Regions from separate parts of the Rhodococcus sp. FG69 genome, predicted to be linked through region 2. Evidence: riboswitches for the same ligand, from Rfam matches in the RefSeq annotation. Region 2 holds a riboswitch; each other region holds the start of a gene.
What was found. Region 2 has a riboswitch for cobalamin ahead of ACODSO_RS24945 (ABC transporter substrate-binding protein). Riboswitches for the same ligand answer to the same signal wherever they lie in the genome.

Region 1 (4,148 bases), on a different contig from region 2:
GACGTCGACTTCGGTGCCCTCACCCGTCAGCTGCTGAACTACATCTCCGGCTCCGGTAGCACCGTCCACTTCGGCAGCGACGTCAGGAACATCACCAAGCAGTCCGACGGCACGTGGAACCTCAAGATCGCCAACCTGCGGACCGGCACGAAGAAGACCGTCAACGCCAAGTTCGTCTTCGTCGGCGCAGGCGGCGGTGCGCTTCACCTGCTGCAGAAGTCCGGAATCAAGGAGATCAAGGGCTTCGGCGGCTTCCCGGTCAGCGGCGAATGGCTGCGGTGCACCAATCCTGATCTCATCTCGCAGCATTCGGCCAAGGTGTACGGCAAAGCGTCCGTCGGCGCCCCTCCGATGTCCGTTCCCCATCTCGACACCCGCGTCATCGGAGGCAAGGCCGGCTTGCTCTTCGGGCCGTACGCCGGATGGTCACCCAAGTTCCTCAAGCAGGGCAAGCTCACCGATCTACCCAGCTCGGTCAAGCCCGGAAACTTGATGTCGATGCTCGGCGTCGGTGTCACCGAGTTGGGATTGGTCAAGTACCTCGTCAGTGAGCTCGCGCAGTCCGAATCCGACCGTGTCGAGACACTTCGCGAGTTTGCGCCGAACGTGGTGGGCAAAGACTGGGAGCTCGTCACCGCCGGCCAGCGCGTGCAGGTGATCCGGAAGAAGGGCCGTGGTGGCGTCTTGGAGTTCGGGACGGCAGTCGTCAACGCGGCAGACGGCACCATCGCGGGTCTGCTCGGCGCGTCGCCCGGAGCCTCGACGGCCGTGCCGGCAATGCTCGACGTTCTGCAGCGTTGCTTCGGTGACAAGTACGCAGGATGGCAGCCGAAACTCGAGCAGATGGTTCCGTCGCTCGGCCGAAAGCTGGCCGAGGATCGGTCGCTGTTCCGCGAAATCTTCGACTGGACCTCGCAGAGGCTGGAGCTCGAACAGACCTCCCGATTCGCACAGCCCAGCGGCGTGTGATAGCAACAGCTGATGACTACGCAAGCTGCCGCCCTCAAGCGATCCTGGGCCTTGGACCTGTCCAACAACACCTTGTACGACCTGTTGAAGCTGCGTGTCGAGGTCTTCGTCGTCGAGCAGGCGTGCGCCTACCCTGAGCTCGATGGCCGCGATCTATTGACCGAAACACGGCATTTCTGGCTCGAACGCGACGGTGAGGTCGTATGCACCTTGCGTCTGTTGGAAGAGCACGACGACGGCGAGAAGGCGTTCCGAATCGGACGGCTGTGCACGCAGCGCTCCGCCCGCGGACAGGGCCACACGACGCGAATCCTGCGCGCCGCGCTCGCGGAGGTCGGTTCCTCGCCGTGTCGAATCAACGCGCAGAGCTACCTCGTCGACATGTACGCCAAGCACGGGTTCCTGCCCGACGGCGAGGAGGTACTCGAGGACGGCATCCCACACACGCCGATGCGCCGCGGCGGCGGTACGCCGTGGAGTGAGACGTAGATTCGAATCGGTAGAAGAACGACACCGGAGCTGGTGCGGGGAAGTCCTGTGCGAATCAGGCGCGGTCCCGCCACTGTGTAGGTGCCGGGCACACTGCTCGGCACCGAAGTCAGATCACCGCACAGCTTCGTAGTACGGCCCGTCTGTCCGGCGGGTCATTCATATCCGGCGGCGCGGAGTCCGTCGGGACGAAGGAGAACACAAGTGCAGCAGCCCGGCTATCCGTTCAGTGCGATCGTCGGTCAGGATCAGCTGCGCCTGTCCCTGGTCCTGTGCGCAGTTCACCCCGGTATCGGGGGAGTGCTCGTGCGCGGCGAAAAGGGCACTGCCAAGTCGACGGTGGTTCGAGCGCTCGCAGCGCTGCTGCCCGAGGTGGAAGACGACGGCGTCGTGCGGCCGGCCCGGCTGGTCGAACTCCCCGTCGGGGCGACCGAGGATCGCGTCGTCGGCTCGCTCGACCTGGAGAAAGTGCTGCGCGACGGTGAGCGCGCGTTCCAGCCCGGTTTGCTCGCCGCCGCGCACCGCGGAGTCCTGTACGTCGACGAAGTCAATCTGCTCCACGATCATCTCGTCGACGTGCTTCTCGACGCTGCCGCGATGGGCCGAGTGCACATCGAGCGCGACGGTGTATCCCACTCGCACCCGGCGCAGTTCGTTCTCGTCGGGACGATGAATCCAGAGGAGGGCGAATTGCGCCCCCAGCTCCTGGACCGGTTCGGACTCGCGGTCGACGTCAAAGCCTCGCGTGACGTCGACACTCGAATGGAGGTAGTTCGGCGGCGCCTGAACTACGAACGCAACCCGCAGGTGTTCGCGGCCGCATACTCGGCCGAGGACGCCGAGGTCGCCGATCGAATCCGTCGCGCGCGAGCCGTCGTCGACGATGTCGTGCTCGACGACACCGAACTGCGACGAATCGCGGCGCTCTGCGCGTCGTTCGACGTCGACGGTATGCGAGCTGATCTCGTGGTGGCTCGGACCGCTACCGCACATGCGGCGTGGCGCGGCTCGGCTGTGGTCGAGGAAGCCGATGTGCGCGTCGCTGCGGAACTTGCTCTGCCGCACCGACGTCGGCGTGATCCCTTCGACGAACCGGGGATCGACGACGGAGCACTGGACGAGAAGATGCGCGATGCCGCCGAGCAGGCCGACGCGCACCGCCCGGAACCCGACGCGCCCGACCCCGACACCGACCCCGACCCCGACCCCGACGACGATGGAGGCGGAGCTCAGGCTCCGGAATCGGGTGAGGAACCGAACTCGGACTCACCGCCGCACGGCGGCGGTTCGCGTGAACGGGAGGCGGCGGCACCGGGTGCGCAGTTTCGTGCCCGCACGATGGAGCTGACGGGTATCGGCGAGGGGGCCCCCGGGCGTAGGTCTCGCTCACGTTCGGCGCAGGGGCGTGCGGTTCGGCCGACGACGGAGCCCGGCAACGGCATCCACGTGATCGGGACACTCTTCGCGGCCGCGGAAGAACAGGTGAGCCGCGGGCGTACCTCGGGTCGTTTCAAGCTCGAACCGGCCGATCTCAGGGGTGCGTTGCGCGAGGGCCGCGAAGGCAACCTGATCGTCTTCGTCGTCGACGCGTCCGGGTCGATGGCCGCGCGTGATCGATTGTCCGCGGTCACCGGCGCTGTTCTCTCCCTGCTCAAGGATGCCTACCAACGCCGCGACAAGGTCGCGGTCATCACCGTTCGTGGACGCGATGCCGAGCTGGTGCTTCCACCCACGTCGAGCGTCGATGTGGCGGTCACGCGGCTTCGTCGAATGAAGACAGGCGGCAAATCGCCTCTTGCGCAGGGCTTCCTGAAAGCACGCGAGGTGGTGCTTCGTGAAAAGGTCCGCGATCCACTGCGGCGGGCGCTCGTAGTCGCCATGACGGATGGTCGCGCCACCGGCGGGATCGATCCCGTCGGGCGCGCACGCATTGCGGCCAACCGCGTGGCCGGCGACGGAATCGCATCGGTGGTCGTCGACTGCGAAACAGGTCTTGTGCGACTGGGTCTCGCCGCCGACTTCGCCAAGCATCTGGGGGCGGGATACGTCCGATTGGCCGATCTGTCGGCGGAGCAGGTCGCCGCAGTCGTCCGCGCGGCCGCGTGAGGAGCGGGTCATGCCACAGGGAGTCCCACTCGCAGGGTCGGTTCCGGAAGACGGACTGACAACACGCCAGCGGCGCAACCAGCCGGTTCTGGCGGTGCACACCGGGCCAGGCAAAGGAAAATCGACGGCAGCATTCGGCATGGCGCTTCGGGCCTGGAACCAGGGATTCGATGTCGGAGTCTTCCAGTTCGTGAAGAGCGCGAAGTGGAAGGTCGGCGAGGAAGCCACGTTCAAGATGCTCGGCGAACTGCACGAGTCCACCGGTACCGGTGGCGCCGTGGAGTGGCACAAGATGGGCGAAGGCTGGTCCTGGACGCGTAAGAAGGGTTCCGAGGTCGATCACGCCGCAGCGGCGGCCGACGGGTGGACCGAAATTGCTCGCCGGTTGTCGGAGGAGACCCACCGCTTCTACGTCCTGGACGAGTTCACCTACCCACTCAAGTGGGGATGGGTCGACGTCGACGAGGTCGTGGAAGTCCTGACGAACCGCCCGGGCAACCAGCACGTCGTCGTCACCGGGCGCGACGCGCCTCAGGCGCTGATCGACGCCGCCGATCTCGTTACCGAGATGACCAAGGTCAAGC
Region 2 (4,148 bases):
ACAGGGCCGTTCCGATCACCAGCAATGCCAGTGCGGGAAACGTCAATGTCGACCACCGCGCGTCCCCGAATCCACCAGCGAGCCAGTGCAACACACCGCTCAATGTGTGCTCGTCCGCGAACACCAGAAGCGTGAAGGTGATCAGCGCCGAGAACACACTTCCCAGCGCGACGCCGACCAGAACGATCGCCGTCGACTGCGGGTACCGACCGCCGATGAGCAACGCCAGGAACAGCGGAATCATCGCCCCGATGAATGCCGCGGTCGGAATCGTGAAGACGCCGAGCGTCCCGGCCCCGATGCCGAGCGTCATCACCAGCACGACACCGAAGCCTGCGCCCGAAGAAACTCCGAGCAGGTACGGGTCGGCCAGCGGATTGCGGGTCACTGCCTGCGCGACGCCACCTGCGATGGCCAGCGACGCGCCGACGACCGCGGCGGTCAACGTTCGCGGCAATCGAGATTCGACGACGATAACTGCGCGCGCCTCGGTCCACCACGATTCGAAGGCTCCCGGCATGAGGCGATGCGCGACGATCGCCCACACGTCGCCGACGGGAATTCGCACGGATCCGAACGACACCGCTGCAGCGATCGACACCAGCAACACAGCAATCAGCATCACCACGATCATCCCGAACCCCACTCGCGAACGCCGTCGCACCTGGGATTGCGCTGGTGCGGTTCGGGTCGGGGCCATCGTCGACATCAGGACTGGAACCGGTCCGGATGAAGGCTGCGAGCGATGGTGTCGACGCTCGTCACCAGCCGTGGGCTTTCGAAGAAGTCGTCGAGCGGGACGACGATGAAGTTGTTCTGCTGCACGGCGGGAGTCGTCGCCACGATGGGCTGGTTCTTCAGGAAGTCGATCTTCTCTTGCGCAGACGTCTCGCCGTAGTCGAGAACGACGATGGCCGCAGGTGAGCGTTCGCCGACGATCTCCCACGTGGTATCGAGATACGGCCGTTCGCCTTCGGGGACGATGTTGGCGGCGCCTGCGTGATCGGCGATCAGCTGCCCGACGCCGACGCCGCCGATGGTCATCGGCACGTCTTGACCGGAGTCGTAGAAAAAGGTCGGGGTCGGAGTGACACCGTCCAGCCTCGTGCCGACCGCGTCCAAGCCGTCGACGACGCCGTTGGTGACCGCGTCCGCTGCGCCCTCGACACCGAGGACATCGCCGAGCTGGGAGAAGTCGACTTCGAGCATCCCGATGTCCGGGAACCCCGAACCGCAGTATTCCGAGAAGAGGAACGTCGGTATTCCCAGCTCGGCGAAGGTCTGCCGCGATCGACCTTCCTTGTCGTCGAACGCGCTGCGCATACCGCCGACCACGAGGTCCGGCTCGAGATCGAGAATCTGCTCCTTGGTGGGGTACTCGTCGGCAAGACCGTCGATCTGCGCGAACTCCTCGGCCGTCTCGGCGGTGGGAGTCGCGTTGCGGTAGCCCATCCCGACGATGCGATCCGCGACGCCCATCTGGATGAGGACCTCGGTGACGTGATCGTTCATCGAGACGATGCGTCGAGGTGGCGCGTCGAACTCGGCTGTGACATCGCAATTGGTGATCGACACGGGTTCGGCGAACTTGGTCACCGGGGGCGATGCGTCGGCTGTGTCGCCGCGGGAACAGCCCGCAAGTACAAGAACGGATCCGATCGCCACAGCGCAGACGACGGAGGGGGTGGAGCGTGACATGAGAACCTCACTTGGAGCTGGCGAGCCACGAAATGAGAGTCGGGTGCGCAGCAAAAAAACGGCCACGCGCTGGACTGCCGATTCGTAGACCACGACGAATGGGTGTCGCACACACAGCCGCTGGGTAATCGGGCTCGCCGCCTCCGCTACAGAGTCGGCCCACCGTTGCGGGTCAGCGCCGGATTTCGACCGGCTTCCCCCTGCGACTGGCTAGCTTGGTGCTTCGCTCAGCAGTATGCACTGAAGAACTCAGTCCCGTGTGAGCGCCTCCCCCATCGTGCGATTCAGTGTGCCGAGCGATCGGACCGCGCTGCGGACCGGACCGGGCGTCGTGGCCCCGGTGAGCATGACGTCGGTGGCGGAGGTGTCGGTCAGCTTCTCCGGCGGCTCGACGTGCTCGCCGGCGAGGGCCCGTTTGACGTTCGCGATGGTCGCCTTGGTGACGTCGGCGGCCTCCCGAAGCGCCCGCGACGTCTCCTCCGACGGCGTGCTCGACGGGTCGCCGCGAGAGGCTCCGACACCGGCGCGGGCAAGTGCGTGCGACGACCGATTGCTGACCGTCATGATCCGCATCAGCCGCTTGACTCCTCGGCGCGTCCGCGTCGTCGGACCGATCTCCAGCGGCTTGCCTGCAGTGACAACGTCTTTGAGCGCGTTGTCGAGCGTGCGCATGTCGGCCACCAGGTCGGTCCGCGTACCCGGTTCGACGACCGATCCGATGCTGGTGTCGATGATGGCGATCATGAGGTCGAGATAGTCGTCGATCTTGTCGACCATCGTCGTTCTGGTGCCGGTGGAGAAGATGAAGTACGCCGACGCGATTCCGACGAGCCCACCCGCCGCCGTTTCGTAGATCCGCAGTTCGAGTACCTCGATGCTGAAGGTGCCGAGCAGTCCGTACAGCATGGCGAGCATGACGGTGATGAAGAACGACAGCAACGCGTAGGCGACCGTGACGAGGTAGAAAGCGAAGAACACGCAGACCACGAGCAGAAGTAGCTGCAGTGGCTGATTGTTTCCGACCAACGCAGCCAGCAGAACTCCCGCAACGACTCCCGCGATGGTTCCGACGACGCGATGGCCCGCACGCGAGAGGATTTCACCCCGTGTCGAGGCACCGGTGAACACGAGAAAGGCCGTCAACACCGCCCAGTACCACCGGTCGGGCGAGATGATCTCACCGAGAACCGTTGCAGCGCTGGTCGCGACAGCAACCTGGATCGCGGCTTTCGTACTCGGATTCAATCCGGTCGGCTCGTCGTCGACCTTCTCGGGCTTCTCCTCGGGTACGGGCGCGGACTTCAGCGCATTGCTGGCGATGTGATGAATGGCGATGTGTGCCTGCACTGCTCGCATCGTGACTGCGGTGGCGATGCCGGCCTGAGTGGATGAATCCGCCCTGTCGGCCGCGGCAGCAGCAAGGCGTCGAGCAGCCCGCAGTTGGTCTTCGGACGGATTGTTCTGCAGACAGGAACCGAGTGCCGTCGTCGCCTGCCCGAGCGAATCCGGCCACGCGTTCTTCGGGTCGAGCGCCCACAGCGCACTGACGAGTTGTTCGGTGGCGATCTGCGCGTCGAAGATGCGGACGGACAGATCGTCGTTCGTGACACTGAGGAGTTGAGCAGCGTCGTTGCGGTCGAGCCAGTCGTCGATCATCAGAGCCGTGCTGCCGAGTTTGTCGAGCCTCTTGCGCAGCAGGTCCAGATTCCGATCACCCCTGTTCGACGCCACCTCGAGCACGTCGATCGACGCGGCCCGCAAGGCCCGCACGAGACGCTTCACTTCGAGCCCCGGCCGATCGGGAAGAATCACCGTGCGCACCAGAATCGACAATGCGACACCGCACACGATCGACACGGCGAGCATCGGAATCTGTCCCGGTTCGGCGCGGAGGAACAGAGCGAAGAAATAGCAGATGAACGCGACCATCCCGAGCGCGTTGCCACGCGGGCCGTAGCGCCGCACCCACACGGCAGCGAAGAGGACGGCGATGAATCCGACGTCGGCCACCTTCCCGAACTGTGACAGGACCGCCGACAGTGACACGGCCGCGATGGCAGGGAACACCAGGAGCATCGACGTGATCACGCGGCTGCGCTGGTCCCTGTCCTTGACCGCCGCGGAGGCTTGCATCGCGACGACCGTTCCCAACAACGCGATGGTCAGCGGTTGGCCGACGAGATGTGCGCCGGGCAGCAGGACAGCCATTGCGAGTACGACGGTGATCGTGGTGGTGGATGCAGATCGTAGTCGCAGCCGACCAGGGTCGGACACCGCGAGGAAGCGGAGCGTCTCCTGGACGAATCGAGCAGCCATCGCTCGAGCTTATGCGTCAGAGAGTGATGTTCGAGCTGTCACCCGAGGCGCAGCCGCACAATGGCCGGAGCCGTGGAATGCGGAAGCAACCTACTCATGTCGGCGGGAAGCAGGAGTTCGATGGTCGCCGAGTC
Region 3 (4,148 bases), on a different contig from region 2:
CGTGCCCGCGACTCCGGCGAGAACTACTCGATCGGTACCGCCTCCGGCGCCGGTGGCAAGCAGCATCACCAACACGAACGACAACACTGCGCCGACGAATGCGCCCGTGGACAACGACAACACACCGCTGCCGATGCCGAGAACCGCCACCAGCACGGCCCCCGTCGAAGCACCCGAGGAAATACCGAGCACGAACGGATCCGCCAGCGGATTACGAAGCAGCGACTGCATGATCGCCCCGCACAGCGCCAGCCCAGCACCGCAGATCGCGGCCAGCAGCGTACGGGGAAGCCGAAGTTCCCAGACGATGCCGTCCTTGATTCTGCTCACGTTCGAGTTCCCGATACCCACGTGCTCGAGCACGATGCGATACACATCGGACACCGACAGGCTCGCCGGGCCGATCGTGATCGCGAACGCGATCGACAGCGTCAGAACTACAGAGCCGACCAGCAGTAGCGGCAGCAGAAGGCTCCGCTTGGCGGTCAATTCGCCAAGCCCCAGCCCTGCAATGCGGCCGCCACCTTTTCGACGCCGTCGACGGTGCGGATCGACGGGTTCAGATCGGCGCCGTTGACGACGATATAGCGCTTGTCGACCACGGCCTGCAGTCTTCGCGTCACCGGATCGGACTCGAGGAACTCGATCTTCGAATCGAGGGAGTCACCGGCCAGTGTCCGACGGCTCAGATCGGCGAGCACGAAGGCGGTGGGGTTTCGATCCGCGACCGACTCCCAACTCACCTGGGGCCATTCGTCGGTGGTGTCGGAGTAGATGTTCTGTGCACCTACCGAACTGGTGATGATTCCCGAAGACCCGCAGCAACCTGCCATGTACGGGGTCGCGGTGTCGGCGAACCAGTAGACCAGCGACGTGCCCGATGCCGTGACCGCCCCCGATGCCGTCTCGAAGCGATCCTGAAGTTCACCGATGAAGCGCTCACCACGTTCGCGTACGTCGAAGATTGCTGCGAGATCGCGGATCTCCTCGTAGACCGTGGCTATCTCGAGTGGGTCGGTGCGGGCACCGTCGGAGTTGACGCTCTCGTCGGTCTTGCCGTTGCAGTCCGTCGGCGAAAGATAGTTGGGGACGCCGAGTTGCTCGAACTGACCGCGATCGGCGACGCCTCCCGGGCCGAGCGTGCCGCCGAACGACGCCGACACGAAGTCCGGCTCGGCATCGAGGACGACCTCGAGGGCGGGCTTGTTGTCCGCCAGGCGCGGGACCTTGTCGTTGTCCGACGCCAGGTTGTCGCGGACCGGATCGGTCCACGTCGCGGTTCCGACCATCCGATCGGCGAGTCCGAGGCTCAGCAGGATCTCCGTCGAACTCTGATTGAGCGAAACTGCGCGTTGCGGAGGTGCATCGACGACGACGTCCTGCCCACAGTTGGTGATGATCAGCGGGTAGCTCGAGTTGGAGTTGGGTATCTGCGCTTCGGTGGTGGTCGAGCCCGAGGAGCAGCTCGACAGGATCATTGCCGCCGCAAGCGCGGGGAAGCACAGGGAGGTACGCATGGCCATAAGGAGGGCGAAAACTTTCTACTAGGGGCTCGTCTCGCGGAGCCTTCGGGTCGAAAGATCGTGGTGAGCAAGCGATCGGACTCCTGTTCGTGAACGAGACAGTTACCGTTGCGCGTCAGTCCCGGAGTCTCACCGGGTTCCCTTGCACCTCACGTGACCGCGCGAGCGGTCCGAGGCTGACCTTATCCTGCCGAGGGTGTGTACAGTGAGCGACCATGTACGCGAACCGCTCCGTAGCAGGATCATGGTGGTGGCGCTCCTAGGCGCCCACACCTCGCGTAGATCTACCTGTGGCCGCCTTTCGAGGTGGCCATTTTTCATGTCCTGGTCACTCTCGAAGTCCGTTCTCACCCGAGAGGCTTTCGATGAACGACCTACTGACCAGAGCCCTGTCCGGCTCCGAGCACTACGCACTGCTGAGCCGTGAGCACGGCGTCGATGTTTTGATCGGGGACGTCGTCACCGTCGATTCATTGGCCGACATCCCACTCGATCCAGGGACCGACGGCCCCGATGTGCTCGCCCTCGTGCCGTTCCGCCAGATCTCCGAACGCGGATTCGTCTGCCACCACGACGACGCCGCCTTGCACTGCCTTCGGGTTCGCGAACACGCACAGGTAAGCGTGGACGAAGTACTGGCCGCCATATCTCCGACCGAGTTGAGCGTGACCGATGGCCGCTTCGAACCCGCAGACAACGAGTACGGATCGATCGTCGCGCGAGTTCTCGCCGACGAGATCGGTACCGGAGCAGGTGCGAACTTCGTCATCCGTCGCGACTTTCGTGCGCGGCTCGCTGACGCTTCGCGAAGCGGACTCGAAATCTTTCGGCGACTGCTACTCGACGAATCCGGCTCCTACTGGACCTTTTTCGTCCACACACCGTCGATCACCCTCGTCGGTGCGACGCCCGAGCGTCATGTCGGATTCGACGGCACCTCCGCCATCATGAATCCGATCAGTGGCACCTACCGGCATCCGGTCGAAGGACCCTCCGGTGAAGGCGTTCTCGACTTCCTGGGCGATGCAAAGGAGAACGCCGAACTGTTCATGGTGGTCGACGAGGAACTGAAGATGATGAGCCGGATCTGCGCAGAAGGCGGTCGCGTCATCGGGCCACGCCTCAAGCAGATGGGACATCTGACCCACACCGAGTACGTCCTCGTCGGTGAATGCTCGCTCGACCCACGCGAGATCCTGCGCCGGACGATGTTCGCGCCGACGGTCACCGGTTCGCCGATCGAGAACGCGGCTCGCGTCATCGAACGCTACGAGACCTCCGGGCGTGGGTACTACTCAGGAGTGCTGGCGCTGTTCGAGAGTGCTCACGGTGTGTCCACCGTCGATGCGCCGATTCTCATTCGGACCTGCGAAATCGCCCCCGACGGCGAGCTGAAGATCTCGGCCGGTGCGACGCTGGTGCGCAACTCGGTTCCCGAACACGAAGTGGCCGAGACGAGATCGAAGCTCGGCGGCGTTCTGGCTGCTCTCGGCGTCGAGGCCCCGAGACCGCGCGCCTCCGCAGCGGTGCGGTTGTCGGAATTTCCAGGCGTATCCGACGCTCTGGCACATAGAAACAAAAAGCTGGCGTCGTTCTGGCTCGACGAACAGCCGACGGTGGTCACAGATCTCAGTGGCAAGACCGCCGTTGTCGTCGACTTCGAGGACCAATGGACAGCGATGCTCGCGCACCAGTTGAGGCACCTCGGCATGGCTGTGTCCGTCGTTCGGTGGGAGGACTATGTGTCGAGCGACGCCGACCTCTTGGTCTGCGGGCCCGGACCGGGTGACCCTCGCGACTCGTCGAATGCCCGGATCAGTGCGGTGGAAGCTGCTCTGCGCGAACGGCTTACGAGTGGTTCTCCGCTGCTTGCCATTTGCCTGAGCCACCAAGTGTTGGCTGGGCTGCTGGGTTTGGACGTCGTCGCACTCGACCGCCCGCAACAAGGAGTGCAGAAGGTGGCCGACGTCTTCGGGGTGACTCGCACCGTCGGCTTCTACAACACCTTCGCGGCCACCGCGGGTCCTGTCGACGGCGCCCTGGTCTCGGCGGACGGTATCGAGGTCAATGCCCTGCGGGGCAGCGGGTTCGAGTCGATCCAGTTCCACCCCGAGTCCATACTCTCCACCGATGGTATCGAGATCCTGTCCGAGCTGGTGCACAGGTTGCTCATGCCGGCTGGCGTGCCTGTTCGGACGGTGCACGCAGACGCCCGGGGAACGCATCGCGAGCGAGCACAACCGTCAGCAGAGCTGCGGCGACCAGCAGAGCCGCGACTATCGTGACGACCGCGATACTGCTGCGATCGACGATGATGCCACCCACCAGAGCACCCGATGCGATGGCCAACTGGAATGCGACGACATAGATCGCCGACGCGCGATCCGGGTCGTTGCGGGAGGTGTTGAGCACCGAGGACTGTAGGCACACCGGGACTGTCGTGAATGCGAATCCCCACAGCCCGATTGCGAGGACAGCAAGCACCGCAAGCGATCCCGGTACCGACTGCACGGTCGTCCACAGCACGAGCAGCGCCCCCGCGACGATGCTCAACGCACCGATGGTCGATCGACGCGGCCACCGATCGAAGGTCTTTCCGACCACCCAGATCCCGACCACGCCGCA

Region 1: it holds a riboswitch for cobalamin, as region 2 does, so the genes downstream of both, ACODSO_RS07280 (magnesium chelatase subunit D family protein) here and ACODSO_RS24945 (ABC transporter substrate-binding protein) in region 2, are expected to answer to the same signal.
Region 3: it holds a riboswitch for cobalamin, as region 2 does, so the genes downstream of both, ACODSO_RS09990 (ABC transporter substrate-binding protein) here and ACODSO_RS24945 (ABC transporter substrate-binding protein) in region 2, are expected to answer to the same signal.

The regions. Positions count from the first base shown of each region.
Region 1 is NZ_JBMDIX010000006.1:122,503-126,650, reverse strand. It holds gene mqo (malate dehydrogenase (quinone)) at 1-969, shown strand, start outside; gene ACODSO_RS07285 (GNAT family N-acetyltransferase) at 982-1,458, shown strand; adenosylcobalamin (AdoCbl) riboswitch at 1,471-1,618, shown strand; gene ACODSO_RS07280 (magnesium chelatase subunit D family protein) at 1,663-3,564, shown strand; gene cobO (cob(I)yrinic acid a,c-diamide adenosyltransferase) at 3,575-4,148, shown strand, end outside.
Region 2 is NZ_JBMDIX010000042.1:24,685-28,832, reverse strand. It holds gene ACODSO_RS24950 (FecCD family ABC transporter permease) at 1-709, opposite strand, end outside; gene ACODSO_RS24945 (ABC transporter substrate-binding protein) at 709-1,698, opposite strand; cobalamin riboswitch at 1,801-1,945, opposite strand; gene ACODSO_RS24940 (FUSC family protein) at 1,948-4,014, opposite strand; gene ACODSO_RS24935 (GAF domain-containing protein) at 4,053-4,148, opposite strand, start outside.
Region 3 is NZ_JBMDIX010000010.1:53,620-57,767, reverse strand. It holds gene ACODSO_RS09995 (FecCD family ABC transporter permease) at 1-489, opposite strand, end outside; gene ACODSO_RS09990 (ABC transporter substrate-binding protein) at 486-1,517, opposite strand; cobalamin riboswitch at 1,580-1,712, opposite strand; gene ACODSO_RS09985 (anthranilate synthase family protein) at 1,889-3,808, shown strand; gene ACODSO_RS09980 (MFS transporter) at 3,693-4,148, opposite strand, start outside.